One region of the Janthinobacterium sp. RA13 genome, then DNA from elsewhere that is predicted to be linked to it. Evidence: predicted binding sites of a transcription regulator. Region 1 holds the regulator's gene; each other region holds the start of a gene.
The links. The regulator NrdR, encoded in region 1, represses ribonucleotide reductase genes. The targets are predictions, from matches to a motif close to CACNANATNTNGTG.
Positions count from the first base shown of each region.

Region 2: FG13_RS15090 (ribonucleoside-diphosphate reductase subunit alpha) is a predicted target of NrdR. The motif match lies at 3,402-3,415, and genes of this name have one in related genera.
Region 3: FG13_RS00785 (ribonucleoside triphosphate reductase) is a predicted target of NrdR. The motif match lies at 5,117-5,130, and genes of this name have one in related genera.

Region 1 is NZ_JQNP01000001.1:6,083,745-6,094,159, reverse strand. It holds gene FG13_RS27065 (pilus assembly protein) at 1-3,259, opposite strand, end outside; gene FG13_RS27060 (pilus assembly PilX family protein) at 3,256-3,912, opposite strand; gene FG13_RS27055 (PilW family protein) at 3,925-4,893, opposite strand; gene pilV (type IV pilus modification protein PilV) at 4,890-5,459, opposite strand; gene nrdR (transcriptional regulator NrdR) at 5,675-6,136, opposite strand; gene glyA (serine hydroxymethyltransferase) at 6,280-7,527, opposite strand; ZMP/ZTP riboswitch at 7,639-7,763, opposite strand; gene ybgC (tol-pal system-associated acyl-CoA thioesterase) at 8,079-8,480, shown strand; gene tolQ (protein TolQ) at 8,528-9,217, shown strand; gene FG13_RS27025 (ExbD/TolR family protein) at 9,233-9,673, shown strand; gene tolA (cell envelope integrity protein TolA) at 9,722-10,415, shown strand, end outside.
Region 2 is NZ_JQNP01000001.1:3,393,957-3,404,371, forward strand. It holds gene FG13_RS15085 (ribonucleotide-diphosphate reductase subunit beta) at 1-54, opposite strand, end outside; gene FG13_RS15090 (ribonucleoside-diphosphate reductase subunit alpha) at 173-3,136, opposite strand; gene ampD (1,6-anhydro-N-acetylmuramyl-L-alanine amidase AmpD) at 3,529-4,140, opposite strand; gene FG13_RS15100 (sigma 54-interacting transcriptional regulator) at 4,118-5,203, opposite strand; gene FG13_RS15105 (PP0621 family protein) at 5,324-5,584, opposite strand; gene FG13_RS15110 (cytochrome C assembly family protein) at 5,581-6,384, opposite strand; gene FG13_RS15120 (hypothetical protein) at 6,711-7,250, shown strand; partial or broken gene FG13_RS15125 (transposase) at 7,324-7,566, opposite strand; one part of gene FG13_RS15130 (IS3 family transposase) at 7,585-8,492, opposite strand; one part of gene FG13_RS15130 (IS3 family transposase) at 8,492-8,747, opposite strand; gene FG13_RS31260 (helix-turn-helix domain-containing protein) at 8,799-9,077, opposite strand; gene FG13_RS30940 (hypothetical protein) at 8,969-9,196, opposite strand; gene FG13_RS15145 (ABC transporter substrate-binding protein) at 9,208-10,212, opposite strand; gene FG13_RS15150 (TonB-dependent siderophore receptor) at 10,339-10,415, opposite strand, start outside.
Region 3 is NZ_JQNP01000001.1:180,323-190,737, forward strand. It holds gene FG13_RS00770 (Pls/PosA family non-ribosomal peptide synthetase) at 1-2,282, opposite strand, end outside; gene FG13_RS00775 (anaerobic ribonucleoside-triphosphate reductase activating protein) at 2,431-3,135, opposite strand; gene nrdD (anaerobic ribonucleoside-triphosphate reductase) at 3,128-3,325, opposite strand; gene FG13_RS00785 (ribonucleoside triphosphate reductase) at 3,322-5,070, opposite strand; gene FG13_RS00790 (hypothetical protein) at 5,189-5,605, opposite strand; gene ubiU (ubiquinone anaerobic biosynthesis protein UbiU) at 5,768-6,805, shown strand; gene ubiV (ubiquinone anaerobic biosynthesis protein UbiV) at 6,815-7,711, shown strand; gene ubiT (ubiquinone anaerobic biosynthesis accessory factor UbiT) at 7,732-8,259, shown strand; gene FG13_RS00810 (heavy-metal-associated domain-containing protein) at 8,291-8,539, opposite strand; gene FG13_RS00815 (TolC family protein) at 8,942-10,294, shown strand; gene FG13_RS00820 (HlyD family secretion protein) at 10,297-10,415, shown strand, end outside.

The DNA.
Region 1 (10,415 bases):
AAAACGACTGCGACAGGAAGGCGGCGGGCCAGGTATCGGCCGCTTCGACCAGCTTGCCCGTGCCGAACAGCAGCAGATAGCCGCCACCGGGCGCGTACGCCACGCTCACCGGCTGCGTCACGGGCTGGCGCCGGCCCTGGGTATCGCGCGCAACAAAGACCAGTTTGCGTCCCTGTCCGTCCTTCCACGGCGGCCCTCCAGCCATGTCGAGGCGCCAGATATTGCCCTGCAAATCGCCCACATACAGATAAGCCAGCGCGCCATCGCTGCCGGGCACCACGGCGGGCGGGCCCAGCGCGTGGGGGGCGGCATCGGCGCCCGTATCCGTATCATGGCCGCTATCACCACCGCCACCGCTGGCCACAGGCACCTTGAGGCGGAAGTAATTACTTCCCAACGTCCATGGCGTGCCGGGCGCCTTGTCCAGCGCCAGCAGGAAGATGGCGGCCGCCGCGGCGGGCGCCGTCGTGTCCTTGCCGTCGTTGACATGGTTGTTGTAGCCGCTGGCGACGATGGCAAAGTCGCGGTAGGCCGGCGCCCCCTCCTTGCCGCCCATGTTGATGCGGGCAAACGCGGGCGGCGCGCGCACGTTGCCCATCAGCCTGTCGTCGCGGTCCGTAAACTCCCACAGTGCCCCGTCTTGCGCGAAGCGGGCCGGATCGGTGATGTCGAGCGCAAACACGCCCTGCGCCCCGCCGCCCATGCCCGACACCAGCACCGTCTTCCAGCGCCCCAGCGCGAGCACTTCCGCCGTGGCTGCCGCGCCGTCGAGCAGCGGGCCGGGGCTGTAGTGAGTGCTCGCAGCGGCTGGAGCAAGGTGCAGCAACGCCTGCGGCAGATAGGCAAACAATTCGCTGCCCGTGCGCGCATCGAAGGCATGCAGCAAACCGTCGTTGGCGCCAAGGTAGAGCATTTTGCGCCGCTGCAGCAGCGCCTGGCGGTGCAAGCCATAGCCGGCGCCCGGCATGCCCAGTCCGGGCGCGCCCACGTACAGCAAATTGCCGTAGGCTGCCGCCCCCAGGCTGCCTGACCTGCGCCGCAGAAAACCGCCCGGCTGGCCCACCTCGTGCGTGCGCTGGCCCAGCAGGTACGCCAGGCGTACATCCCCTTGACCATCACCGCCATCGAATGCGCCGCGCTGTTCCGCATCGAGCCGCTTCCAGGCCAGCGGCATCAGGGCGCCCTTGGCGTCGGGCGTATAGACGGGACGCAAGGACGCGGGCGTGCCATCCGGCACGGGCTTCTCTTGTCCGCCAGCGGTCCACGATGGCTTGCCGGGAAGCAGTGCCCCATCGGCCCCCACGGCAAACGCGGTGCGCGACAAGGTCATGCCGCCATCGGCCAGGCGCAGCTGCGTCTGGAACCAGTATGCCTCTTCCGTCCCGCTGGCCAGCGCCATCAGGGCCGGCCCGGCGAGCGTCGCCGGCAAGGTAGCCTTGTCGGCGGCAGCAAAGGCCGCGCGCAGTCCCGCGATCAGGGCGACCGGATCGCTGCCGGGCAAATAATGGGCGGGCCAGCGGCCATCCAGGCTCCATTCATCGAACGCGCTGCCAGTTGCGCTCTTGAATGGGTTGGCGTCGCCGTTCGCATCGAGAAAACCGCCATATTTGGCCGCCAGCAGCAAGGGTGTGGTGACGGGAGTGGCGGCAGATTCGCCCGCCGGGTCGCCCTGGCGCAAGTCGCCCGCGTAATGCTCGACCTTGGCAACGCCGTCGTTCTTGCCGGGACGCAGGGCCCGCACATGCGACCAGTAGGCCAGGCCTGCCGCATGGTAGCTGGCGCCGCCCGCCCCTTCGGCCAGCCATTCCAGTGCAGCCAGGTCGGGCCGTGGCGCGGGATTGCCCTGCGCGCCGCCGCTTTCCAGGCTGCCCACCGCATGCGTCCAGGCCATCGCATCGAACGGCGGCGGCGCAAAGCCATCGGCGGCGCGGGCGCGGTCGCCGCTTGATGCGGGAGTGTGCGGGACATTGCCGGGCACGTAACGGTCGCCCGCCATGCCCGCATCGCCGAGACTGACGACGACATGGCGCTGGCAACTGGCCGTTTGCGGGTCGCTCCACGCAATCACGACCGGCAAGCCGTCATTGATGGCAGGCGGGGCCGTGGCGGGTGGCACGACGGCGCTTGCTTGCCGCCCCTGCAGGTAACGCAGCGATTCGTACAGCAATTCGGCCAGTGGCGCCGCGCTGGCGTACGCGCCGGGATGCCCGGCATTGCCGCGGCCCAGACCATTGATGTAAGCGGTCACCCCGCCGCCAGGGCCGGCGCTCTGGGACGCATACACACCGGTGGCGGGATTCCATTCGGCACCGGCATTGTCTTGCGGCATAAAGTCGGGCGCCGTCCAGCGCTGCGTGCCCACGTGGCCCAATGGCGCGCGCAGCACGCCGCCATACACGGGGCCGGCGCCGGAGCTCACGCCGTTCAAATGGCCAAACACGCCCACGCGCACCCTGCCGCCATGGCGCTGCACGGCGCCGACCGGCTTGTAGTTCTTGCCGTACGCGAGGCATAAATCGTCGCGCAGCGGTCCTTCTTCCGCGTCGCAGACGCGCACGCGCGCGAGGAACACGCCGTGCGTGGCAGCAACGCCGGGCGCGTCGCAATTGCCGCCCGGAGGCAAGCTGGCATCGCCGAACAGCAGGCGGTTACGGCAGGAAACGATGGCCAGTTGCGGCAGCGCAAACGGTGTCGCCGCCGCCACGCCTTTCTGCAGAACCTTGCGCGGGAAAAAGACGGGGTGGGCAAAGAAGTCGATAGGGCTGTCGGCATCGGGCAGGTAGGCGCGCTGCAGCACCGTCTTGCGCACCTCGTCGATGACGCGGTCGCCGCCCGTCAGCGCATAGCGGACGAGGTCGAGCATGCTGGTGCTGGCCCAATTGAGAAAGTTGCCGCTAAAACTGTCGCCGCCGCAGCCGTGCAGCGCATCGGCCGGCTTCAGCACGGAGAAGTAAGCGGTCGCTACGCGCAAGTCCGGCAGCATGGCGCCGTCCTTGCTGCGGTAAGGATAGCTGTAGCACATGCGCGCATGGAAGTACCCTGCGTACTCGCGCTGCGGTGCATACTCGCCGCCATGCGCGGCAGCGACCGCCGCATGCGTGAAGGACAGGTTGAGCAGCAGATTCGGCGGGACCCTGGCGCCGTACAAGCCCGCGTCGGCCCGTGTCAGCACCACAGGAGGGGCAGCTGCGGCAAAGGCGCCGCCGCAAACGAGGAAAAACCAGCCGAGCAATAGCCAGGCAAACGACAAAGCCCTCATGGCCCCGCTCCCGCCGCTTGCTTGCGGTAATAACTTTGCAGCACGACTTGCGTGCTTTCCTGCGCGCCAAAACCGATGGCCGTGATGCGGTACACATAGCTTTCCGCCACCAGGCCACCAGCGACCGCCGTGGCCTGCGCGCCGGGCGGATGAAACGGCAGCAGTTCAATCAGGTAGCGGGGCCGGCGCGATGGCAGGAAGCCCTGCCCCGTCTGCATGACGGCGCCCGTAAACTGGCCATACGGCACCGTGCGGCTACCCGCTTCGGCGCCATCGAGGTCCGTACTTAACCAGAGCGCCGGAGCGTCCGGGACTGCTGGCAGACACAGGCCCAGCGCGCCTGCCTCGCCGCAGCCGTCCGCGAACCCGGCCGCGCTGCCTGGCGCGAAGAGGCTGCTGCGCCCGGGCGCACCGGGCAAGCCTTCGATATCGTTCTGCGCATCCATCAATGCTTCCTCCGCCGCCTGAAACGCGATCTGCCGGTCGCGCTCGCCGCGTGCCGCCTTTTCGCCCTGCAAGGCCATCTGCGCCGCCGATATGCCCAGCAGCAAAATGATCACCAGCAGGCACAGCACATATACGAGCGTGGCGCCACCGCAGCGCGCACAAGATGCGCAACAAGGTAGGCAACGGCGGACGCCCGCGTCGGCCATCGCGTCGCCCGCCTAGGCCGGTCCGTTGCGCAGCATGATGCTCGTCTGCACCAGTTGCCGCAGCCGCGAGCGCGTCGCGGCGGGCAGGGACGCGCGCGCGATGCGCACGCCCGTGTCGCCGGCGCCGTGCGCCTCGGCATACGCCTTGCCGAACAGGTCGAACTGCGCCGGCCCCAGTTCCGCCATCTTGTCCGCCTGGCCCGCCTCGCCATGCAACAACAACGCCACGCGCACGCTGGCCACGCGCTTCCAGTGCGTGCGACGGTGAAAATCGCGCTGGCGCGCGGCCGCGTCCGCCCCCTCCAGCACCAGCGCCGCATCGTCGGCGTCGAGTGCGCTGGCGTTGACATAGCGGTTCGCCACGCCGTCGGGAGGCGTATCCGTGTCGAGGCCATACAGCACCTGGAAGCCGTCGACGCCACGGATGATGGCGTCCGCGCCCCAGCCGTTCGCGCCCCGGTATTTGCAGCGCAGCTCGCCCTCGCCATCGGCGCCTTGCGCTACATAGAAAATGCTCCACCCCCGCTGCGCCTGCGTTTGCGCGGCGCCCACGCCAAAGCCCGCGCAATTGAGCACGGAGCCGTCGCCGCCCTCTTCCTTGCCGGCGCCGTAATAGCGCAAGGCCAGCACGTCGCTGCCATGCAGGGCGCCGGGCAAAGCGCCACTGATGCCTTCGCTGTTCTTGCCCAGGCTGCGCGCGTCGAGCCCGGCGACGTTGGCGCTGTCAAAATCGGCATGGACGACGGGCGCGGCGCTGCTGTCCCAGTTCACGTACGCCGTCTGGCGCACGGCGCGGGCGATGGTGTCGAGCGCATAGCGGCCGTTGTCGTCGAGGCGCGCGCTGGCGGACTGGTCGCCATAACTGCCGCTGGCCGCCAACAGCACGCTACTGGCGGCCAGCATCAGCAGCGCGCCCAGCGACAGGGACACCAGCAATTCGACCAGGCTCATGCCACGATGCCAGTGCAGGACAGTGTTCATGCGCCGCCTCCGCCCAGCTGGAATGCCAGCCTGGGCAGCGACTCGCCTGCCGCATTCTCGGCGGGCGAGCCATCGGGCAGGCGGGCGCGCCAACCCAGCTTGATGACGATGGGTGCGCCCTTGCCGCCGCTGCACGTCCATTGCAAGCCTTGGGCGGCGGCATCCCATGCGGCAGTGTCGCGGCAAATGCGCAGGCGCGCGCCGGGCAAGGCCGCTTGCAGCCGCTGCTGCCATTCGGCGATATCGAATTGCGCCAGTTCGGCCGCGCTACAGGCGGTGGTGCCGAGGCAGTCGGGCGCGCCGCCGCCCGCTTCCGCGCCGTCCGCCGCCGTGTAGGCCACGTTCAGGTAGGGGTTGCCCGTATCCGGTCCATGCATGAGCACGCTGTTTGCGCGCATGCGCTCGGCCATGCCGGCCGCCAGTTGCACGCCCGCCGACAACAGCGCCGACTCATGGCGCGCGCGCAGGGAGTTCAGTTGCAAAATGCTGGCACCGAGCAGGCCCAGCGCCAACAGCAGCAGCGACACAAGCACCTCGACGAGGCTGCTGCCACCCGCAGGAAACATAGTGCGACCGCCCTTGCCCATGCGCTACTCCCTTCCGCAGACAGAGTCGCAGGAACAGGCGGCCCAGCTACAAGATAGGCGTGCGCAAAAAGCCGGGTCTGCGCTAGCGCAAACAGCACGGCGATAAGGTGAGAAGAACAGCGTTGGTGTTGATCAGGCCGCTTGCCAGGCGAACCTGGGCGTGGTGAGCAAGAAGGCGAGCAAGAAGCCCAAGGTCAGGGCTTGCGCGCCTGCCCCACTTCGGCAATCGCATCCTGGAACTCGGCCAGGTCTTCGAAGTTCTTGTAGACGGAGGCGAAGCGGATGTAGGCGATCTTGTCCAGGCGCTTCAATTCCTGCATGACGAGTTCGCCGATATAGCCGGAATCGACTTCGCGCAAGCCACTGGTCAGCAGCTTTTCCTGGATGGATGCGATGGCCGTATCCACGGAGGCGGCCGCGACGGGACGCTTGCGCAAGGCCAGCATCAAACTGCCGCGCAACTTATCCGCAGCGAACTCCGTCCGGCTGCCATTCTTTTTGACGACGGCCGGCATGATAAGTTCAATGCGCTCGTACGTGGTAAAACGCTTGTCGCATTTGCCGCAGCGGCGGCGGCGCCGAATGGCATCCCCTTCCTCCGATACGCGCGTATCGAGAACCTGGGTATCGCCGTGCTGGCAAAATGGACATTTCATGGGCTGGCTACAACTTTATAGTAATAATTACGGGAAATCGCCGCCCTTGTACAAAGGGCGCCCGAATCACTCCGGGCGCCCTTGGGCACGAAGGAATGTGTCATACAGAATCTTACTCCGTATGACACATTCTGGACAAATAATTATGCAGCGTACACAGGGTGCGCGTCGGCCAGGACTTTCACGGCCGCTTTCACGCGCTCGATGGTGGCGGCGTCATGCGGATTGTCCAGCACGTCGGCGATCAGGTTGCCCACTTCTTCCGCTTGCGCTTCCTTGAAACCGCGCGTCGTCATCGCCGGGCTGCCCAGGCGGATACCCGAGGTGACGAATGGTTTTTGCGGGTCGTTCGGGATGCCGTTCTTGTTGCAGGTGATGTGCGCGGAACCGAGGATGGCTTCGGCTTCTTTGCCCGTCAGGTTCTTGGCGCGCAGGTCGACCAGCATGACGTGCGATTCGGTGCCGCCGGAAACAATGCGCAGGCCGCGCTTGATCAGGGTTTTCGCCAGCACGTCGGCGTTCTTGATCACTTGCTTCTGGTATTCGACGAATTCAGGGCTCAGCGCTTCCTTGAAGGCGACAGCTTTGCCGGCGATCACGTGCATCAGCGGGCCGCCCTGGATGCCAGGGAAGATGGCCGAGTTGATGGCTTTTTCGTGTTCGGCCTTCATCAGGATGATGCCGCCGCGCGGGCCGCGCAACGATTTGTGCGTGGTCGAAGTAACGAAGTCGGCGAACGGCACCGGGTTCGGGTACAGGCCGGCGGCGATCAGGCCGGCGTAGTGGGCCATGTCGACCATGAAGTAGGCGCCAACTTCCTTGGCGATCTTGCCGAAGCGTTCGAAGTCGATCTTTTTCGAGAATGCCGACGCGCCGGCGATGATCAGTTTTGGCTTGCGTTCGCGGGCCAGGCGTTCCATCGCCTCGTAATCGATGTCTTCTTCCGCCGTCAAGCCGTAGGAGACGACGTCAAACCATTTGCCGGACATGTTCAGCGGCATGCCGTGGGTCAGGTGACCGCCTTCGGCCAGCGACATACCCATGATCAGGTCGCCTGGTTTCAACATGGCGAAGAACACGCCCTGGTTCGCCTGCGAGCCGGAGTTCGGCTGCACGTTCGCGCATTCGGCGCCGAACAACTGTTTCACGCGGTCGATGGCCAGTTGCTCGGCCACGTCGACATATTCGCAGCCACCGTAGTAGCGCTTGCCTGGGTAGCCTTCGGCGTATTTGTTCGTCAGCTGCGAGCCTTGCGCTTCCATTACGGCTGGCGACGTGTAGTTCTCCGACGCGATCAGTTCGATATGGTCGTGCTGGCGCGTATTCTCTTTTTGAATGACGGCGAACAATTCAGGATCGACGTTGGCGAGGTTGTGATCTTTTGCAAACATGTAAAAACTCCAAGTATGAGGGTGCTTGTACTGGCAGGTTGGATCGAATGAGGGGAGCCGGCGTTAAGTGAATAACAACATTGGACAGGCAGCCTCTTCGTGCTTTTCCATAGTGGCTACCCAGGCGAACGGCTGATGAAAAATCTCACGTTTCCCGGTGGATGCCCACCTTTCGCCGGTTTGCCGATCACCATTCATGGAGATCGCCCGACTTTTCGCCAGTCACGTGAGACGTAATGGAAGCCAAATTGTAAGTTAAGTGCCCAAATTGAGCAAGGAATGCAACCGTGCGGCTATAATCGCCGCGCGCCACCCCAGCCAGGGTGCGGCCACAAGCTGCCCCGGGGCATGGCTGCGGCTTTTAAGCTGGACTTAAACCTGGCCATGGCATGTAAGCGTATGTTACGAAGCTTGCCATTGCACACGCCGGATTTACAATGCTGCGGTGCAACTTATATGCAGCTTTTGCATGGCTTTCCAGCAAGCGCCCACAGTCACAAGAAGAAAAATCGCGTAAAATGTTGCTCAATCTCACTACTGGCGCAATGAACATGCCTTCAGTCTTTACCTGGAACGTACGTGTCTACTATGAAGACACCGACGCCGGCGGCATCGTCTATTACGCTAACTACCTGAAATTCTTCGAACGCGCGCGTACCGAATGGCTGCGCGCCATCGACGTGGGCCAGCAGGAATTGCTGGAGCAGCACGATGCAATGTTCGTTGTCAAAAGCGTCAACGCCGACTATCATGCGCCAGCCAGGCTCGATGACACGGTAAGATTAACCTTAAGTATAGAAAAAATGGGGCGCGCCTCCATCGTTTTCCTGCAACAAGCCTGGTGCGGCGACCGCCTGCTCAACACGGCCCGCGTCAAGATCGGCTGCGTCGATTCGGCACTGCGCCCGCGCGCCGTGCCTGATGCAGTCGCGGCCCGCATGCGCGCCGCCTGAGCCCTACCCGCCACCCCCGGACAATTCACCCAACAGACTGCCAGCCAATGAACGTTACACAAGATCTTTCTTTCCTCGCGCTCATCTCCAATGCCCATTTGATCGTGCAACTGATCATGGCCCTGCTGCTGCTGATTTCCCTGACCAGCTGGACCTACATTTTCCGCAAGATGTTTGCCGTGCGCCAGGCGCGCAAGCAAACCATCGAATTCGAACGCAGCTTCTGGGCCGGCGGCAACCTGCATGCGCTGCACCAGAACGCCAGCGGCAACCGCGACCAGAGCGGCGCGCTGGCCCGCATCTTCGATGCCGGCATGGGCGAATTCATCAAGGGCAAGGCTTCCTACGGTTCGCGTGAAGCGCTGGACGTCGGCGCCGTGCTCGACGGCGCACGCCGCGCCATGCGCGCCGCCTTCCAGCGTGAAATGGACGTGCTCGAATCGCACCTGGCCTTCCTCGCTTCCGTCGGCTCCGTCTCGCCCTACATCGGCCTGCTTGGCACCGTGTGGGGCATCATGAACGCCTTCCGCGGCCTGGCCAACGTGCAGCAAGCCACCCTGGCCGCCGTCGCGCCCGGTATCGCCGAAGCGCTGATCGCCACCGCCATCGGCCTGTTCGCCGCCATTCCCGCCGTCGTCGCCTACAACCGTTTTTCGCATGACATCGACCGCCTGGCGATCCGCTTCGAAAGCTTCGTCGAGGAATTCTCCAACATCTTGCAGCGCCAGTCGCGCTAAGAGGGAGCAGCGTCCATGGGTTCCTCATTCAATAGCGGTGGCATGCGCGGCGGCCGTGGCCGCAAGTTCAAGTCCGAGATCAACGTCGTGCCGTACATCGACGTGATGCTGGTGCTGCTGATCATTTTCATGGTGATGCCGTCGTCGAACAATCCCAGCGTGGTGAACTTGCCCAACGCGGAAAAGTCGGCCAAACCGCCTGATGACTATATTCAGATCGTGCTGAAGCCGAATGGTTCGCTGTCGATTGGCGTCATCGGCAAAGAACAGCTGTCGCCGGAAACGGAACCGAACCGCGACGCCCTGCTGCGCAAGCTGCGCGGTTTGCACGAGAGCAATCCCGACTATCCCGTGATGATCGCGGGCGACAAGGAAAGCAAGTACGACGACGTGATCCAGCTCATTTCGGAAGCGAAAAAGATGGGCATTACCAGAGTCGGCCTGGCCACCAAGTAAACGCAGCACCCTGTTTCCAGACTTGACCGTTTTTAGATAGACTAGACTTTGCAGAACAAACAAATCGACCATGTACTCGGCAAGCCCTACAGCGTGCCGCGCGAACGCAGCCGCTGGCCCTCGCTGGGCCTGGCGCTGGCGATGCACCTTGGGCTGCTGTTTTTCCTGTGGGTGGGCGTACACTGGCAAAATACGGAACCTGTCGCTGTCGAAGCGGAAGTGTGGGACATGAAAGTGCAGACGGCCGCGCCGCCGCCTGAAGTGGCGACGGAACCGGAGCCGACACCAACGCCGCCGCAACCGCAAGTGGAACAGCCGGCCCCGCCGCCACCGCCGCCCGTGGCAGCGCCCGAGCCGAAGGTCGACCTGCGCGAAGCGGAGATCGCACTCGAGCGCAAGAAGGCCAAGCTGAAAGAAGAAAAAGACAAAGCGGCAGCGGAAGAACGCCGCAAGCAGGAACAGAAGGAACGCGAGGAAGAAAAGCGCGAACTGGAAAAACAGAAGCAGAAAGAAAAAGACAAGGCTGACAAGCTGGAAAAAGAAAAGGCCGACAAGCTGGAGAAAGCCAAGGAAGCCAAAGAGAAAGCGGCGGAAGAAAAAGCCGAGAAAGAACTGGCCGATAAAAAAGCGGCGGCCGAAAAAGCGGCCAAGGCGAAAAAAGCGGCGGCGGAAAAAGCCGCAGCCGACAAATTGCGTGCCGATGACATGAAGCGGATGATGGCGCAGGCAGGCAATGGCACAA
Region 2 (10,415 bases), 2.7 Mb from region 1:
CGCCGGACGCGGCACAGCTGCAGACGTGGTTTCATCATCCCATGACAACGACATATTCTTCTTCCTTTCCATGCCGGCGAGCCGGCGATCCGCAACAGGCCCGTTGAATCGGACAATACGGACATTGACAACATTGAATCAGCCCAGAAGTACTGGGCTGACAACTAAAATCTTACTGGCAGGCTTCGCATTCTTCAAAGCCGTCATCACCCGGACGCAGGTAGCAGGCTTCGCCATCAGCGTCGTCCGCTGCCGCTGCCGCCACTGGCGCCACGGCCACCGCTGCTGCCGCCACGACGGCTGCCTGGGCGCTGGTTTGTGCACTTTGGGCGCTGGCCGACATGCCGCCATCGACTGCCACGGCGTTCAGGGCGCCCGTCTTGGAGGTCGATTTCTCCATGTGGGTAGCGGCGATGGTACGCAGGTAGTAGGTGGTTTTCAGGCCACGCAGCCATGCCAGCTTGTAGGTCTCGTCGAGTTTCTTGCCCGAGGCGCCAGCCATGTAGATGTTCAGCGACTGGGCCTGGTCGATCCACTTCTGGCGACGCGAAGCCGCTTCCACCAGCCAGCTTGGCGACACTTCGAAGGCGGTAGCGTAGATGTCGCGCAGGTCTTGCGGGATGCGGTCGATCTTCACCAGCGAGCCGTCGAAGTACTTCAGGTCGGAGATCATGACTTCATCCCACAGGTCGCGCGCCTTCAGGTCGCGCACCAGGTAGCCGTTGATCTCGGTGAATTCGCCCGACAGGTTCGATTTCACGTACAGGTTCTGGAACGTCGGCTCGATACAGGCCGACACGCCGATGATGTTCGAAATCGTCGCCGTCGGGGCGATCGCCACGCAGTTCGAGTTGCGCATGCCGAACTTGGCGATGCGTTCGCGCACCGGGGTCCAGTCCATGGCCGACGAGGAATCGACTTCCAGGTAGCCGCCGCGCTCTTCGGCCAGCAGTTTGACCGAGTCCTGCGGCAGGATGCCGCGGTCCCACAGCGAACCGGCATACGATTCATAGCGGCCACGCTCTTCGGCCAGTTCCGTCGACGCCAGGTAGGCGTAGTAGCAGACGGCTTCCATCGAGGTGTCGGCGAACGACACGGCGGCGTCCGAGGCGAACGGGATGCGCATCATGTGCAGGCAGTCCTGGAAGCCCATCACGCCCATGCCGACCGGACGGTGGCGCATGTTCGAATTGCGCGCCTTCTCGACGGCGTAGTAATTGATGTCGATGACGTTGTCGAGCATGCGCATGGCGGTGCGCACGGTCTTGGCCAGCTTGACGTGATCGAGCTTGCCTTCCTTCATGTGCGCCGGCATGTTGACGGAACCGAGGTTGCAGACGGCGATTTCGTCAGGGCCCGTGTTCAGCGTGATTTCCGTGCACAGGTTCGAGCTGTGGACGACGCCGACGTGCGACTGCGGGCTGCGGATGTTGCAAGGATCCTTGAACGTGATCCATGGGTGGCCCGTTTCAAACAGCATCGACAGCATCTTGCGCCACAGGTCCAGCGCGGCGATCTTCTTGAAGACGCGGATTTCGCCGGCGGCGGCCTTGGCTTCGTAGCCCAGGTAAGCCTGCTCAAAGGCCTTGCCGACCTTGTCGTGCAGGTCTGGCGTGTCCGATGGCGAGAACAGGGTCCAGTCGCCTTTTTCCATGACGCGCTTCATGAACATGTCGGGAATCCAGTTCGCCGTGTTCATGTCGTGCGTGCGGCGGCGGTCGTCGCCCGTGTTCTTGCGCAGGTCGAGGAATTCCTCGATGTCCATGTGCCAGGTTTCCAGGTAGGCGCAGACGGCGCCCTTGCGCTTGCCGCCCTGGTTGACTGCCACGGCCGTGTCATTGACCACTTTCAGGAACGGCACCACGCCTTGCGACTTGCCGTTGGTGCCCTTGATGTGGGCGCCCAGGGCGCGCACTGGCGTCCAGTCGTTGCCCAGGCCGCCGGCGAACTTGGCCAGCAATGCGTTGTCCTTGATGGCGTCGTAGATGCCTTCCAGGTCATCCGAGACGGTGCTCAGGTAGCACGACGACAGCTGCGAGCGCAGGGTGCCCGAGTTGAACAGGGTCGGGGTCGAGCTCATGAAGTCGAACGAGGACAGCAGGCTGTAGAACTCGATGGCGCGCGCTTCGCGGTCCGCTTCGTTCAGCGCCAGGCCCATGGCCACGCGCATGTAGAACGCTTGCGGCATTTCGATGCGCACGTCCTGGATGTGCAGGAAGTAGCGGTCGTACAGGGTTTGCAGGCCGATGTAGCCGAACTGCAAGTCGCGGTCGGCGACGATGGCTTTGGCCAGGCGCTCCAGGTCGAAACTGGCAAGTACCGGGTTCAGCAGCTCGGCGGCGATACCCTTGGCGATGTATTGCGGGAAATATGTCAGGTATTCGGCGGCAGCGGCCGCTTGCGGCACTTCCTTGCCGAACACTTCCTTGCGCACCGTGTGCAGCAGGATGCGGGCCGTGACCTGGCTGTAGGCCGGGTCTTTTTCCATCAGCGCGCGCGCCGCCAGGATGGCCGACTTGTGCAGCTCTTCGACAGGCACGCCGTCGTACAGGTTTTTCACCGTTTCAGCCAGGATGGCGTCGGCATCGACGTGCTTTTCCAGGCCGGCGCAGGCGGCGTTGATCAGGTCGCGTACTTCCTGCATGTCCAGCAGGCGGCGCACGCCGTTGTCGGTGACGTTCAGCTGGGGCGCGGTCACTTGCGCGGAAGCGCCCAGCGCTTCCTTCTGCAGGCGGCGCTCTTCCATGTGCTTGGCGCGGTACAGCACGTAGGCACGCGCCACGTCGTGCTCGCCCGAACGCATCAGCGACAGTTCCACCTGGTCTTGCACGTCTTCGATATGGAAGGTGCCGCCGCCCGGATGGCGGCGCACCAGCGCGGCGACGACGCCGTCGGTCAGCTGTTCCACCAGTTCGCGGATGCGTGCCGAGGCTGCGCCCTGGCCGCCGTTAACGGCCAAAAACGCCTTGGTCATGGCGATGGCGATCTTCGAAGGCTCAAATGCCACCACCGCGCCGTTGCGGCGGATGATGCGATAGTCGCCCAATGCCGCGCCCGTGCTCGCCACGCTGTTGGCCGCGCCTGGCGCTGGCGATACTGGCGTTGGATGGATGGAAATATCTTGTGGTGATTGCATTGAAGCTCCCGTTGTCAGCTAAAGTCAGCCTGCAGTTTTGCTGCCGCGTGTGTTGTTGAATAGAACGCCCGATGGTCAGGGTTTCTTCAGGTATTTGTTGCTAAATAGTAAATTAATAATGCATAAAACAGTGTCAGAATCCATCTCGCCACACCGCACTGCCCGGCTGGCGCGAAACACGATCAAGGGTGGTGAACCGCCAGTTCCAGTGCTTTATCAGCAATCCGGGTAGCTTTGACAATAATTCTGAAAACGTCTGTGATGGCACTACATATAGTCTTTACGTCCAACTTCTGCACTAATTGTAGTGCCCATCGAAGGGCGATGCAATAGTTTTCCGGCATCCGTCGGCGTAATTTTTTGTATTTTCATATACGATTTCGGTTGACTTTTCAGGGTATGGATGGAAAGCCCAATCCCCGCGAAGTAAGCGCTAACGCAGGCTGCCCGCGCAAGGTTTCCAACCAGCACTCTTGGTAAAAAGACCAGTCGAAAAATGGCCCCGGATCCGTCTTCCTTCCCGGCGCGATATGCTCGTGGCCGCGCACCTGCGACAAGCCGTAGCGCGCCACCAGCGCCGCCGTCAACGCCGCCAGCACATGGTATTGCCGCCGCTGGAAGGGTACATCGTCCGCGCCTTCCATTTCGATACCGATGGAATAGCCATTGCACTGCGGGCGTCCTTCGAAGGTGGACGCGCCCGCATGCCAGGCACGTTGATCAGCAGAAACATATTGCAGCAGCGCACCATCGCGCCGCACAAAAAAGTGCGCCGACACCTGCAAGCCACGCAGGTCGGCGAAAGAAGGATCGGCATTATAATCTACCCGGCCCGTAAACAAGTCCGACACATGCGGCCCGCCGAAGTGGCCGCCCGGCAAGCTGATGTTATGGATCACCAGCAAGTCGACTTGCACCCCGTCCGGGCGCGCGTCGTGGTGCGGCGAGTCGTAGCGCAGCGCGCCGTCGCACCAGCCGTCTTCATCTATCGTCCATGCGCGCATCAAGTAGGCTTTCCTGTATCGTCAATTTCTGCATGCGGTAACGCAACTGGCGCACGCTCAGGCCCAGCTGGCGCGCCGCCCGTGCGCGGTGGTAGCGCGCCTGCACCAGCGCCAGCATGATCATGTCGCGCTCGGCCTGGCGCAAATACACGTCCAGCGGCAGGACGGGGGCCACGCCATGCGCCGCCATGCCGGGCAGGCACAGTTGCCGTTCCGGCAAGGCCGGCAGTGCCGGCGCCGCCTGCAAGGGCATGCTGCCAGCAACGGACGGCAAGGCCAGTCCGTCAAGCGCGATCACGCCGCCGTCGGCAAAGGCCAGTGCCCGCTCCAGCACGTTTTCCAGTTCGCGCACATTGCCGGGAAACGCATACGCGGCCAAGGCCGCCAGCACCGGCGGCGCCAGGCTCACTGTCCGGCGTGGCGACAGGCGCGCGAGGATCACCTCACATAATACCTGCAGATCGCCGCGCCGCTCGCGCAGCGGCGGCAGCGCCAGCTCGATCACATGCAGACGGTAAAACAGATCCTGGCGAAACGTGCCGGCGGCCACGCCGCGCGCCAGGCCATGCTGGCTGGCGCACAGGATGCGCACGTCGATGGCCTCATCGCTGCTGCCGCCCAGCTTGCGCACGCGGCGCTCCTGCAGCACGCGCAGCAGCTTGACCTGCATGGCCAGCGGCAGGTCGTCGACTTCGTCAAGCAGCAGGCTGCCGCCGTGGGCCGCCTGGAACAAACCCTGGCGCTCGTGCAGCGCGCCCGTATAGGCGCCCGGGCGGCAGCCGAAGAATTCCGCTTCCATCAGCGCTTCGGGAATGGCGCCGCAGTTGACGGCGATAAACGGGAAGCTGGCACGCGTGCCCTGCGCATGAATGGCGCGCGCCGCCAGTTCCTTGCCCGTGCCCGATTCGCCACGGATGGCCACCGGCGCGCCGCAGCGGGCGATGCGGCCGATCTGCGCGCGCAGCGCCTGCATGGGCAGCGAGTTGCCGCTCAGTTGAGGCGCCGGCGGCATGCCGGCGACAGGAAGCTGGCTGGGACTGGGACGGGGGCTTGGACTTGACATGGGGAGCGCGCCTTTCCGCAATGGCGGCGACGAACCGCCTCATGCAGATGCTACGCCGGACGGATGCCGGACGACGTTACGATACGGCTGAGCAACGCGCGCGACCCTGCCGACCGGCCCTTACACCGTGGCGTGCGCGTGGCTGCAGTAGTCGTGGCCCTTGGCCTGCACGTTTTCCGAGGCCGGGTAATACACGCCGCAATGGGCGCAGCACAGCATCAGCTCGGCATCCGGCAATTCCTGCGGCCGCGCGGGCGACGCATACGGATTGGGCTGCTGTTGCTGCTGCGCGCGGGCCCGCTGCTGCATGCCACGGATCTTGCTGCGGATAGCAAACAGCACCAGGAACACCAGCGCCAGCCAGAATAAAACACGTGTCATGCGAATCCTCGGTGTAAAACCACTTCCAGTACAAAACGGCTGCCGACATAGGCCAGCAACAAGGTGGCGAAACCGGCCAGGGTAAAGCTCAGGGCCGTCTTGCCGCGCCAGCCGCGAAAGCGCCGGCCTGCCAGCAGCGAGGCAAACAGCAGCCACGACAGCATGGTAAACACGGATTTGTGATCCCAGTTCAGGGCCTTGCCAAACAGTTGTTCAGAAAATACGATGCCCGACAGCACGGTCAGGCTGAGCAAAATAAAACCCAGGCCGATCATGCGGAACAGCAGCTTTTCCATCGTCAGCAGGGCCGGCAGCTGGTCCAGCGCCGTGCCGATGAAGCCGCGGCTTTCGCTGCGCGTATGCAAGCGCGATTCCTGCAGCGCCATCAGCACGGCGTGAAAGGCGGCAATCGTCAGGGTGCTGTAGGCGAGCACGGCGACGGCAATATGCCAGCCGAAGACGGCCGACTTGCCTTCCATGTTGACCTGGCTGCCAGGAAAGGCCCAGGCCAGGCCGATGGCGAGGACGGCGCTGGGCATGACCATGCGGCGCAGTCCGTCCAGACTGAAATTGCGGTTCTCTATCCAGTAGGCGCCCACCGACACCCACAGCGCGGCCGACAGCATGGCGGAAAAACCGAAGCGCAAGGTGCCCGGCGCCATCAGGTCGAACCACAGGGTGGCGGCGTGCGCCAGCCAGGCGACGCCGGTCAGGCCGGCAATGAGCCGGGCACGGGACGAAGGAAGCACCGCGCACGCCGCGTACAACAGGGCGGCGATGAAAAAGAAATAGATCTGCATAGTTTAAGTTTACACCATAGCCGGCAAGCGCGATTCAGGCGACAGCCCGGGTGACAGGCACGACGCCGCCATCCAATGCCGCAAGCCTGCCATGATATCGCGCCTGAGGCATGACGGGGTGGCGCACCCTCAAGATTTCGGCAATCTTTCCTGCGGCGCACGGTCGCCGCGCCGCAGCCACGTTGCCATCCCGATGAGCCAGTCCTATAATTATGTCCACATAGCAATATTTATCCACCCTTACGCCACGTCCTCTCGCCATGTCTTTTCGAAAATTGTCCTGGACCTGCCTCCTGCTGGCCGCCTGCACTCTATTAAGCGGCTGCATGAAAGACGCGCCTTCCCAATCCACGTACGAGGAATACTTCCGTACGTCCATCCAGAGCTATGACCTGTACAAGGAATACTTCGACATCGCGAAACTGGAAAAGCTGAATGGCTGGAAAGAAAACGAACAGTACGAAATCAAGGGCTCGGCCGTCCTGCGCGCCAAGGTGGGCTACCTGGAATTGCTGGCCGACGTGGCCAACAAGCTCGAGGCGGAGGCGAAGACGGATGGCTCCGTGGGCATGACCATGGGCCTGGGCCTGATGGCGCGCAGCATGGGCGGCGAAAACAAGGTTTTCCGCGAATTCTGGGTACAGCAGCAGGAAAAGAAAGCGATCCCCGCGCCCCTGCTGGCCCGCCAGGCGGCGATGACGGCCGAGCGTTTCGAGAACCTGCTGCAGTGGTCTGACCAGATCGTGCAAGACAATTACGGCGCCATCATCAACCGCCAGCTGAAGAAAGGCGATGAGCTGACCCGCATCTACACGCTGAGCTTCCGCCAGACGGAGAAGGGCTGGATGGGTTTTAACGCCCGCTAAGGCCACCCTTCCATAAAAAAACCTCCGCGCCATCTGAACTGACCCCAAATAGTTGGACGGTTTAGTTTATTTACTAGGTGGACAAGGGCTGAGTTCTGTATTGCACAGGACTCAGCCCTTTTAATTTGAGCTTGATACGCTCGTGATTATAGTAGTGGATGTACTGTTTGATGCCACGCTGCAATTCATCGACACTGCTGAACTTGTTCAGGTAGAAGAACTCCGTCTTGAGCACGGCAAAGAAGCTTTCCATGGCTGCGTTGTCGAGGCAGTTTCCCTTACGGGACATGCTTTGCTCCACACCCTTATCGCGCAGCATTTTCTGGTGTAGTGGTCAACCCATCCCGGACACTATGTTAAGTTTTTCTTCGACGACGGCCGGTGCCAGTCCCTGGTTGAACTGATGCGGCCGTATCCAGTTATACCGGTGCATCAGGTAATGGCTGATGTCCCGTTGTGCTTCTTGTGCCGTCATGTAACCTGTTGACGGCAGCCATTCCGTTTTGAAGCTACGGAACAGTCGTTCCATAGGTGAGTTATCCCAACAATTTCCCCGACGGCTCATACTCTGCCGTATCCGGTAGCGCCACAAGCGCTGACGGAATTTTCGGCTGGCGTACTGACTGCCCTGATCCGAATGGAACAGCAGTCCCTGCGGTCGACCACGCTGCTCGTAGGCCATTTCCAGCGCTTGCACAACAAGGTCGGCGTCGGGCCGTAGTGAGAATGCCCAGCCCACGGCTCGGCGAGCGAACAGATCCAACACCACAGCCAAGTAATACCATCGCCCCTGCGCCCAAACATAGGTGATATCGCCGCACCAGACCTGATTTGGCGCCTCCACCGTGAACTCTCGGTTGAGATGATTCGGAATGTCGACACGCTCCACCGTGGCCTGCTTGTAGGCGTGCTTGCCAGGTTGCTTGCAGACCAGCCCCAACTCCTCCATCAGGCGACTAACTTTGAAGCGGCCAATGGCCGTGCCTTCCTCGCGCATCATGTCCATGATACTACGGCTCCCCGCTGAACTTCGGCTCTCAACGAACAGTTCGTGCACGCGGCTACGTAATGCCATGCGCTCAACATCAATGTGTCGCACGCGCTCCCGATGTGCATACAGGCATGACCGCGCGACATCGAACACCGCGCAAATCAACTCGATTGATTCGTCACCACAAATCTGATCGATTACCTGGTACGTTCTATCCCTTCCGACATCAAGAGCGCGGTAGCCTTTTTTAAAATGGATTTCTCCCGCTCAAGACGTTCAATGCGCGCCTCTAGTTCCTGTATTCGCTGCTGATCCGGCGTGATCGCCTTGCCCTGTGGCGTGACGCCTTGTCGCTCCAATTGAAGCTCCTGAACCCAGCGGCGCATTAGCGATTCTCCGACGCCAATCGACCGGCTGGCCTCCACGTGGCTGTATCCCTGATCCAATACCAAGCATGCTGCCTGCTGCTTGAACTCAGGGGAAAATGTACGTCTTTGCTTGCTCATCAAACACCTCTCCATGGCGAGCATTCTCGCCTAAATTGGTGTCCGGGTACATTAAACCACTACAATACCACCGCTATGATAGCAGCGCTCCCAGGCAGGGATGCAAGAGGGACTACGGATATTGAATACCGCCGCGGTCTGACGATAGGAGAGCTGGTTGGCCCACATGTGCTCGAGCACCTGCAACCGTCGCTCGGCCGGGCAGTGGCTAAACTTTTTGCTTAAGCCAGCCTGTCCGTGCAGGTTAAATAAATGAAGCCATTGCCGAACCATGGCATGATCCAGACCATGTTGCCGGGCGATTGTTTGGACTCCTGCCTCACCCCGCATGCATTGCTGAACCACATCCAGCTTGAACTGCGTACTATGCTTAGCCATAGAAAAACCCCGAAAGTTGGTGTCCAACTTTCGGGGTTCAGTTCAATCGCTGGTGCGGAGGTTTTTTTCATGGCTGCCTGATTTACTTCACGTTCAGGCTCTTTTTCGCCTGCTCCAGCAAGTCCGTCTTGACCCAGTCCTTGGCCACGGGCGGTTTCGTCATGCGGCCCACGCCCGTTTTCACCATCACGTCGGTGGTGATCTGGATATGCTCGGGCGAGATGTCATATGAATACGGCGAATTGCTGATCGCGTCGTCGAAGTCATCCTTCGTGATCTGGCCGCGGAACACCACTTCACGCACATACTTTTCCGCCGTCGCCTTGTTGTCGATAAAGGTCTTGGTGGCTTCGACGAAGCAGCGCATGAATTTTTCCGCCACGGGACGGCGTTCCTTGTAAAACTTTTCCGTCATCACCATGGTCCGCACGGGTTCGCCGATCGGCGTGTCGTACGGCTTGATGACTTCGGTGCCGAAGCCCTTGTTGATGGCCTGCGACGACTGCGGTTCCGACTGCATCATGGCGTCGATATTCTTGCCCATCAGCGCCTGGTTCAAGTCGGCGTAGGCGAGGAACACCAGTTGCACATCCTTGCCCTTGGTTTCGGAATACGTCAGGCCCGCCTGCGACAGCTCGGCCAGCAGCAGCACTTCCTGGATGCCGCCGCGCGTCACGCCCACGCGCTTACCCTTGAGTTCCTTGACGCTGGTAATTTTTTGCCCCGCACCCGCCACCAGGCGCGCGCCGCCCTTGGCAAAACCGGCTACCACGTAGATCGGGGCACCGCCGGCGCGGCCGGAAATGGCCGCTTCGGACGCCGTCGCGCCCACGTCCAGCTCGCCCGCGATAATCGCCTGCATCACGTCAAGGCCCTTGGCGAAGATATGCTCTTCAACCTTGATGCCGCACTTGGGCGCGATTTCCTTGATGTACGACACGGCGCCGTAATGGGCGAATTTCAGATTACCCAGGCGCACGACTTCCTGCGCCTGCGCCTGCACGGCGCCCATGCCGAAGGCCAGCACGAGGGCGGCGGCGATACCGCTCTTCAAGCTCACTTTGTTCAAGGTTGATTTTTTCTGCATCGGGTTCTCCTGTGGTGGTTGGTGTGTGCCCGCAAGGGCACGCGAATCACTGCTTTTATTATCAGGAGATAGTACCGCGTGTTGGAGCCAGGGCAACATTTTTTTGCCCTGGCCAGCCCATCCTGCTTAAAACGTGGCGCGCAGGGTCAGGCTCGCATTGCGTGGCGCGCCATACCAGTTGCCGCCCCCCGTGTAGCCCGTCT
Region 3 (10,415 bases), 5.9 Mb from region 1:
CCCACTTTGGCGCCCAGCGCGCGCAGCCACCAGCTATTCAGGGACGAGCCGCTGAGCAGGTAGGCGGGCGCCGATTCGACCAGGCGGTCGGCCAGCCACCAGCGGTAATAGGTGACGCCCCACAGCGGATAGCTGCCCGGCTTCAAACGCCCCGCGATCAGCCACTTGCCGGCGATCGCGATGGCAAATTCGGCCAGGGTCGCGAGTAAAAACACGCCGATGGAGGCGGCGATGGCGCGCGGCACGGTGTCGCCCGTGTCGCCCGTGAAGAAGTGGTACGTGAAGAACGGCGCCATCCACTGCGCCATGCGCAGGGTGACGAGGCCAGGCACGGCCGCCGCCTGTGCCGCGCCGCAAATCCAGCGCTTCAGGGCCGATGGCGGCGTCCATTCCGCTTCCGGCGTGGCCAGCGCCGGCGCTTCATTCAGCACGGCGGCGATCTTGCCGATCTGCCGGTTCTGGTAAATATCGCGCACCGTCATGTGGGCGTAGGCCGGATCGGCGCGCAGGGCGGAGGCCAGGCGCGCGGCCAGGAAGGAGTGGCCGCCGAGGTCGCTGAAGAAGTCCAGCTGGCGCAAAATCGCCTGGCCCGGGAACAGCTTGGCCAGCGCCGCGAACAGGGCCGCTTCGGCCGGGGTTTCCGGCACGTCCGACTCTCCCGCTTCGCCAGCCGGCGGTGTGGACAGGGGCATGGCTTTCAAGGCTTTCCGGTCGATCTTGCCGGAAGTGAGGCGCGGCATCAGCGGCAGCAATTCAAAACGGCCCGGTACCATATACGGCGGCAAATGCAGGTTCAGGGCGGCGCGCAGGGTTTTCGCGGCCAGGGCGTCGGCCGGCGCCACGTCGCTGCCGACGATGTACGCCACCAGCTGGTCGATGCCGTCATCCTTGCGCAGCAAGACGGCCACCGTGCCTATGCCCGTTTGCTGCGCCAGCACGGCTTCGATCTCGCCCAGCTCCACGCGGAAGCCGCGTATTTTCACCTGGTCGTCGGCGCGGCCCAGGCATAGCACCTGGCCATCAAGATCGATGCGGGCCAGGTCGCCCGTGCGGTACAGGCGCACATCGTCAGGGCCCGTGCTCCAGGGATTGGGCAGGAATTTTTCCACCGTCAGGTCGGGCCGGCCCAGATAGCCCTCGGCCAGGCCGGGGCCGATGATGCACAGCTCCCCCGTCTCGCCGCGCGGCAGCAAAGTCAATGGACGGTTTTCTCCCGCTTCGGCCACCTGCAGCACCAGCAAACCGTAGTTGGGCAGCGGCGTGCCGATGGTCACCGGCTCGCCTGGCCGCAAACGCGCCAGGCTGCACGAGACGGTCGCCTCCGTGGGGCCATAGGTGTTGAACATGGCGCGGCCCGGGCGCGACCAGCGCTCGACCAAGGACTCCGGACACATCTCGCCGCCCAGGTTGATCAGGCGCAGGCTCGGCACTTCTTCCGCAAACAGGGCCAGCAAGGTCGGCACGGCGTGCAGCACGGTGACGTGGTTGGCTGCCAGCGCGCGCGGCAAGGCTTCCGGGTCGCCCGAAATCTCCTTGGGGCCCAGCCACAGGGTGGCGCCCACCAGGTAGGCGATCCAGATTTCCTCGAACGACATGTCGAAAGCGACGGAAAAGCCCTGGTAGACGGTGTCGCTTTGCGTCACTTCCAGCACGGCGTTTTCGCTGCGCAGGAAGTGGCAGATGCTGCGCTGGTTGATCAATATGCCCTTGGGCTTACCCGTGGAGCCGGACGTGTAGATCACATAGGCCGGGTGCTCGGGCAGCACGGTGGCGCGCGCGGGCAGCAGTTCGCCCGGCGTGGCGGGGACCAGCAGGCTTTCCGCCGTCCATACGGGGCGGCCAATGCCTGCCCCGGCCAGGCGCGGCGCGAATTGGGCGCAGCTGACGACACCAAAGCCATTCGCGTCATCGAGGCACACCTGCAGGCGCTCGACGGGCGTGTCTTCATCGACTGGCAGCCAGGCGGCGCCCGCCTTGGCAATCGCCGCCTGCATCAGCAGCAGATGGGCGCCGCGCGGCAGCCACAGGCCCACGATGTCGCCGGGCTTGACGCCGGCCGCCACCAGGCGTGCCGCGGCCAGGCCGGCCTGCGCATCGAGCTGCGCATACGTGATGCGGCGCGCGCCATCGATCAGGGCGATCTGTTCCGGGCAGCGGCGGGCCGTCGCTTCCAGCAGGTCGGCCAGTACTTCCTTGCGCAGCAGATCCGGTCGCGGCGGGCCGTACAGGATGTCGGCGTGGGTGGAAGGGATGCCTGGACTGACTGCGGTGAAATCGTTCATGGATGACGCTTATCTGTAATGCGGAGTGAGGAATCTGATGGGCTGCGCAGGGCGCGCGGCACAGTTGATACATTACAGTACGCAAGACATTTCAGCGTTGCAGAACGGGGAATTTTGTGGGATTTTCAGCAAGTATGTGGCTGCAGGCTCAATTGCCATGATTACGGAATGTAAATCGCGGAAACATGGCGCCGATTTGCGCCACGGTGCGCGCCGCCGGATAGCCGTGCAGGGGGCGGCCGGACAGCGCCGCATCCGTGCAGCCTTCGGCGCGGAACTGCTGCAGCACGTAGTTGTCGACGCCCTTGGCAGCCAGGGTGGCGGCCAGGGCCAGCAACTGTTCGTCCGGCAGCAGGTCCGGGTGGGTGGTGGTGCGGCACTCGTAGGCCACGCCGCTGGCGAGGATGGCGTCCAGGCAGGCGCGCGCCGGGTCGCCGCTGCCGGCCACGCGGGTCACATGACGATAATCGGCAAACGGCGCCTTGATGTCGAAGCCGACCCAATCGACCAGGGGCAGCACTTCCTGCAGGCGCTGCGGATAGATGCAGGCCGTGTGCAGGCCGATGCCGAACCCCAGCTCCCTGACGTCCTGCATGGCGCGCGCCAGCGCAGGGTCCATGCACGCTTCGCCGCCGCTGAAGACGACGGCGTCGACCAGGCCCACGCGGCGGCGCAGCCAGGTCAGGACGTCCTGCCAGGGCATGGCGCCTTCCGGCGTGCGCGCCTGCAAATGCGGATTGTGGCAATAGCCGCAACGCCAGGGGCAGCCCTGCACGAACACCACCGCCGCCAGCTTGCCCGGGTAGTCGGTGGCGGAAAAGGGCGTCAGGCCGCCCACTTTCAACTCAGCCATGGCAGGCGGGCTGGCCAACCTTGGCGCTCGCTTCCGTAAAATACTGGCGCTCGTGGAATTCGCCCTGCTTGCCGATGTTGAACGAGGCGACGGGGCGGTGGTAGCCCATCACGCGCGTCCAGATTTCGCAGCGCTGGCGTTCGGTGTCGAGCAGGGTGATGGCGGGAGTGAAGTCGGGACGTGCGTTCATGGCGTTTCCTTGAGTGGGTGAGCGAGATCGGATTGCTTGCGGGCGATCAGTTCCGCGTCGCAGGTGGGACAGAATTCATGTTTGCCGGCCAGGTAGCCGTGGCGCGGGCAGATGGAAAACGTGGGCGTGACGGTGATGTAGGGCAGCGAAAAGCGGCTCAGTGCGCGTTTGACCAGCTCGCGGCAGGCGTTCGCATCCGACAGCGCTTCCGTCATGTACAGGTGCAGCACCGTGCCGCCTGTGTACTTGCGCTGCAGCGCATCCTGCAATTCCAGCGCCTCGAACGGATCGTCCGTGTGGCCGACGGGCAGCTGCGACGAATTCGTGTAATACGGATTGTCGCTTGTTCCCGCCTGCAGGATGGCCGGATAGCGCTTGCGGTCTTCGCGGGCGAAGCGGTAGGTCGTGCCTTCGGCCGGCGTCGCTTCCAGGTTGTACATATGGCCCGTCTCTTCCTGGAATTGCACCATGCGGGCGCGCACGTGGTCGAGCAGACGTATCGCCAGCGCATGGCCCTCGGCGGACGTGATGTCGTAAGCGTCGCCGCTGAAATTGCGGATCATCTCGTTGATGCCGTTTACGCCCAGGGTGGAAAAGTGATTGCGCAAGGTGCCCAGGTAGCGCTTCGTGTACGGGAACAGGCCTTGCTGCATCAGTTCCTCGATGGTGCGGCGCTTGATTTCCAGGCTGGTCTTGCCCAGTTCCAGCAGGCGGTCCAGGTCGGCCAGCAACGCAGGCTCGTCGCCGCGCCACAGGTGGCCCAGGCGCGCGCAGTTGATGGTCACCACGCCCAGGGAGCCGGTCTGCTCGGCGGAACCGAACAGGCCATTGCCCCTTTTGAGCAGTTCGCGCAAGTCCAGCTGCAAGCGGCAGCACATGGAGCGGATCATGTTCGGCTTGAGTTCCGAATTGATGAAGTTCTGGAAGTAGGGCAGGCCGTAGCGGGCCGTCATCTCGAACAGGCGTTCCGCGTTTTCGCTATGCCAGTCGAAATCCTCGGTGATGTTGTAGGTGGGGATGGGGAAGGTGAAGACCCGGCCCTTGGCGTCGCCCGCCATCATGATCTCGATGTAGGCGCGGTTGATCATGTCCATCTCGGCCTGCAGCTCGCCATAGCTGAAGTCCATCTCCTGGCCGGCGATGACGGGAATCTGCTCGCGCAGGTCGTCCGGGCAGACCCAGTCGAACGTGAGGTTGGTGAACGGCGTCTGCGTGCCCCAGCGCGATGGCACGTTGAGGTTGAAGATCAGCTCCTGCATGTACTGGCGCACGTCTTCGTAGCGCAGGCTGTCCTTGCGGATGTAGGGCGCCATGTAAGTGTCGAAGGAGCTGAACGCCTGCGCGCCAGCCCACTCGTTTTGCAAGGTGCCGAGGAAATTGACGATCTGGCCGATGGCGCTCGACATGTGCTTCGGCGGGCCGGACTCGATCTTGCCCGGCACGCCATTCAAGCCTTCGTGCAGCAGGGTGCGCAGCGACCAGCCGGCGCAATAGCCGGCCAGCATGTCGAGGTCGTGGATGTGCAGCGCCGCTTCGCGGTGCGCCGCGCCCACTTCCGGCGGATACACCTGGTCCAGCCAGTAGTTGGCGATGACCTTGCCCGACACATTGAGTATCAGGCCGCCCAGCGAGTAGCCCTGGTTGGCGTTGGCGTTGACACGCCAGTCGCGCCGGTCCAGGTATTCATTGATGGACGCGGCGACATCGACCTGGCCGCGTGTGGGGGAAACTGCATTTGTCGTCATGAAACCTCCAATAAACACAACATACGGTGTTTTTATGGAGATTAATCACTAAATATAGTGGCGTCAAAGGGTGCGTGCAGTTGCGTGACGAATCCTTGATGCAGGTGAAAAAACCACCTCAGCCGGTTTTGTTCCAGCGCGTTTCGCGCAGGATCAGCCAGCTCGCGCAAAAGAATGCGACGCCGCAGGCGGCGATGCTGGCGACGGAGGCGGGCAGCACGTGTGCCCAGATTTCCAGCGGCGAGTAGGTACTCCAGCCGGCCACGCGTGCGTCGAACGTCACGTAATTCGCCAGCAGCCAGTAGACGGCCAGCAGGCCCGTGCAGATGGCGGCCTGGCGCAGCAGCGGCAGTTGGCGGCGCGCGAACACGGCCAGCAGGAACAGCAGCAGCACGCCCGGATACGCGCCCAGCACTTCGGGCGACAGCACGGAGATGGTGTTTGCGTCATAGCCATCGGCCGGGCCGGCCCACTGCACTTGCAGCGCGGTGAGGAACAAGGTAAGCAGGAAAATCAGCAGCGGTTTGCGGGTCATGGCGGTCAATCGACGAGGGTGAAAAGTGGGGCATTTTACAGCCAGGTCAAGCAAGTTGAACGCGCGCCAGCCATGCATGCATTCCTTCACCTGCGTCAAGGACTGGGCGGCATGGGCGGGGCTATAGTCTGCACCCTGAGCCGATACAGGACTGTGAATATCATGATGCTTGATTCAACCACCGCCACCCGCGTGGCCGGACCGCTGGAACTGGTCTGCCCCGCCGGCAGCCTGCCTGCCCTGAAAGCGGCCATCGACAATGGCGCCGACACCGTCTACCTGGGTTTTCGCGACGCCACCAATGCGCGCAATTTCGCCGGCCTCAATTTCGACGAGAAGGCCATCGCCGAGGGCGTGCGCTACGCCCATCAATATGGACGCAAGGTGCTGCTGGCGCTGAATACCTATCCGCAGCCGCACAACTGGGCCGTGTGGCGCAGCGCCATCGACCGCGCCGCGCAGGCCGGCATCGACGCCATGATCGTGGCCGATCCGGGCCTGATGGCGTATGCGGCCCAGCACCACCCGCAGCTGCGTTTGCACCTGTCCGTGCAGGGCTCGGCCACCAACTACGAAGCCATCAATTTCTATCACGAGCACTTCGGCATCGCCCGCGCCGTGCTGCCGCGCGTGCTGTCGATGGCGCAGGTGGAACAGTTGATCAGCAAGACGGAAGTCGAGATCGAGGTCTTCGGCTTCGGCAGCCTGTGCGTGATGGTCGAAGGGCGCTGCGCGCTGTCGTCGTATGCGACGGGCGAGGCGCCGAACACGCACGGCGTGTGCTCGCCGGCGAAATCCGTGCGCTGGCTGGAAACGCCGAACGGCCTGGAATCGCGCCTGAACGGCGTGCTGATCGACCGCTATGCACCGGGCGAAAACGCCAGCTATCCGACCCTGTGCAAGGGACGTTTCGAAGTCAATGACGAAGAGTATTACGCGATCGAGGAGCCGGCCAGTCTGAACACGCTGGCGCTGCTGCCGCAGCTGATCGCCATGGGCGTGCGCGCCGTGAAAATCGAAGGACGCCAGCGCAGCCCCGCCTACGTGGCGCAGGTGACGCGCGTGTGGCGCGAAGCGATCGACGCCTGCCGCGAAGGCAATGCGCGCTACGCCGTCAAGCCGGGCTGGATGGCGGCCATGGACAAGCTGGCCGAGGGCCAGCAGCACACCCTCGGCGCTTACCATAGATCTTGGAAATAAAGGATGAACATGCTGAAGCTTTCTTTGGGCCCCTTGCTGTACTACTGGCCGCGCGCCACCGTCTTCGAGTTTTACCAGCAGATCGCCGGCACGGCCGTCGATATCGTGTATCTGGGCGAAACCGTCTGCTCGCGCCGGCATGAAGTGCGCCTGGCCGACTGGCTCGATATCGCTGACATGCTGGCCGCCGCCGGCAAGGAAGTGGTGCTGTCGACGCAGGCGCTGATCGAGGCGGGTGCGGAACTGGCGACCCTGCGCCGCATCACGGGCAATGGCCGCTACGGCGTCGAGGCAAACGACATGGGCGCCGTGCACTGCATGGAAAAGGGCACATCCTTCGTCGCCGGCCCCCATCTGAACCTGTTCAATGGCCCCAGCCTGCAGTTGCTGGCGCGCCTCGGCGCGCGGCGCTGGGTGATGCCGCTGGAAATGGGGCAGACGGCGCTGGCCGAGATGCAGCGCCAGAAACCGGAAGGGCTGGAGACGGAAGTGTTCGCCTACGGCCGCATGCCGCTGGCGTTTTCCGCGCGCTGCTTCACGGCGCGCAACCGCAACCTGCCGAAGGACGATTGCGGCTACAGCTGTCTGGAAGAGCCGGATGGTCTGCTGCTGCGTACGCGCGACGAAGTGCCGTTCCTCGTGTTGAACGGCACGCAGACGCAGTCGGCGCTCGTCTACAACCTGGTGCGCGAACTCGACGCCATGCGCGACATGGGCGTGGCGGTGGCGCGCATCAGCCCGCAGGCCATGCACACGGAACAGGTGATCGCCATCTTCGACCGCGCCCGCCGCGGCCAGGTCAGCGGCATCGGCGCCCAGGCCCAGCTGGCGGCCTGCCAGCCGGCCGGCGCCTGTGACGGCTACTGGCACGGCCAGCCCGGCATGGAACAGCACGCCGCCCATTGAACGCATTGAAAGGAAGCACCATGCAAGATCAACTGGAAAGATTGCCCGTCCCGGCCAAGCCACCCATGAGCAAGCCCGCCGTGTCGTACCGTCTGCCCGAACCGCTGGCCGAATTGCTGTCCAAGCTGCCGCCGTATCCCGCCTCCTGGCTGTTCGTACAAGGCCTGAACCGCCTGCTGGCGCCGCAATTGCCCGACGACGTGCGGCGCAGCCTGGAAGGGCGCAGCCTGCGTTTGCGGCTGCTGGACGCGGGCATCGCCTTCGATTTCGAGTGGCAGGGCACGGTGTTCGTGGCCGAGCGCTATGTCGATGTACCGGACCTGTGCATCGCCGCCAGCGTGCATGATCTGATGCTGCTGGCGCGGCGCCAGGAAGATCCCGACACCCTGTTCTTCAGCCGCCGCCTGAGCCTGGAAGGGGACACGGAACTGGGTCTGCTGTTCAAGAATACGCTCGACGCCATCGAGTTGCCGCCGTTCGACCTGCAGGCGCTGGGACCGCGCCGCGTGCTGGCGCATCTGCGCGACCGGGGCGCGCGGGAAGGCTGAGCGGGAAGATGGCGGCGCGCAGTGACGGTACTCAATGGCGGCAGTGGCCGCAGGCGCCGCTGCAGGACGGCAGTTGTTCTTCGTTGGAGGCCTCGCCCATGAAGCCGGCGTCATTGACGGCGGCCAGCAGGCGCTCCTGCGTGGCCAGCCGTTCGTCGAATTGCACCGTGGCGCCGTGGCGCGCCAGCGAGACGCACACGGTGGCCACGCCCGTGACGGCTTCGAGCGCGCCCGTCAGCCTGTCGGCGCAGCCTTCGTGATCCATTCCAATAATATTCAAGCGCGCTGTCCGCATGGGTTCCTCTTGTTTTTCAAATAAAAAAACAGCGTAGGCGAGGGGCGCGCATGCCGTCCAGAGCAGCACGCAAGATTTATTTTGTATTTGCGCTTTTATTGATCTACATTAATTCCAGACTCTCCTGTCCAGCCTGAGATTGATGTTTTTTTATGCACATCTTCCTTTTCCACTTAACATGGGCGCCCCGCAAGAGGCGCCCGTTTTCATGTGCCAACTCCAGTAACCAATAGTGCAGGCTGGAATGGACATCCATGGATATAATTGCTATTGTGAAAGTATAAACATGGCAACCCCGTGCTTTCCCCTCATTCATTGACTGGACGCTACATGGGCAGATTGCAAGGACACTTATCATTATTGCTGGCGAGCGCGCTCGGCGCGGCCATGCCCGCCCAAGCGGATCCACTGACATTTAACGAAGCGCTGCAGCAAGCGGCCAAGGCTTCGGGCGCCGTGCAGGGCGCCGCGCTCGACGTGCGGGCAAAAACACTGAAGGCCGAGGCCTTGTCGAATATCGATGGTCCTTCCGTGGACTTGACGGCGTTTCGCGGCCGGTTGTCGACGGATTTGAGTATCGATACGAGCGGCCTGGCCGGCGTGGTGGGCGGCATCGAATCCGCGCTGCCGGCGATTCCCGGCTTGCCCACGCCGCACATTCCCAATTCCCTGAACCGCGAAGTGGTGACGGATTTGACGTCGTTCGGCTTGCTGGGCATGTGGCCCATCTACACGGGCGGGCGCCTGGACGCCGTCAAGGGACTCGCATCGAGCCTGACTCTGGCCGCGCAAGCGGAGCGTACGGAAGCGGAAGAGCAGCTGGCCACCCTGGTGGCGCAGCGCTACTTCCAGTTGCTGCTGGCCAAAAGAGTGGTGGCCGTGCGGGCCGAAGTGACGGCCGGCGTGACGCAGCACCAGCGTGACGCTGCCAGGCTGGAAAAGGGCGGCCTGATTTCGCGCGCGGAACGCCTGCGCGCCGATGTGGCCCTCGACAGCGCCCGCAGCGACGAAGCGCAGGCCCGCAGCGACGAGGAAATCGCCCAGGTGGCGCTTGATCGCTTGCTTGCCGTCAGCACGCAAGTGCTGCCCAGCACGCCGCTGTTCGTCAACAGCTTGCCGGTCGGTACTTTGCAATCGTTCATCAGCACGGGCATGCGCGAAAACGCGAACTGGAAAAAGATCGACAGCAAGCGCGTACAGGCCGAGCAAGCCTTGAAGCTGCACGGCAAGGAATACGCGCCCACCGTCTTTGCCATCGGTAACTACAACTTAAATCGCGGCAATGAAAAGCTCGTGCGCTCGAACTGGGCCATCGGCCTGGTCGTGTCCGTGCCGCTCGTGCACCGCATCAATACGGGCAAGATGATCGCCGCCGCCAAGCTGGACCAGGAGCGGGTGGAAGTGGTGGCGCGCCAGGCCGAGCGCGACATTCCCACCCTGATCGAAAAGAACTGGCGCGCGCTGGAAAACGCCCGCATCCAGTACCTGTCCACGGCGTCGTCGGTGGAGCTGGCGCGCGAAAATATCCGCTTGCAAACGGTGGCTTTCCAGCAAGGACAAGTGACGTCGCTGGAAGTGGTCGACGCGCGCCTGAACCTGGCCAAGGTCGAGACCCAGCGGGCGCAGACTGCCTATAACTATGTGATGGGCCTGGCGCAATTGCTGGAAGCGACGGGCGAGACGCAGCGCCTGGGCAGCCTGGCCGCCGCGGCCGATATCCAATTACCTGTGGACAAATAATAATGAGTACCTCCAAAAAACCCTTGGCCATAGTCGCCGCCGTGATCGTGCTGGCCTTCGTCGGCTGGGGCCTGTACCAGGCGTTCCAGCCGCAGCGCCTGCCTTTGCAGGGGCAGATGGA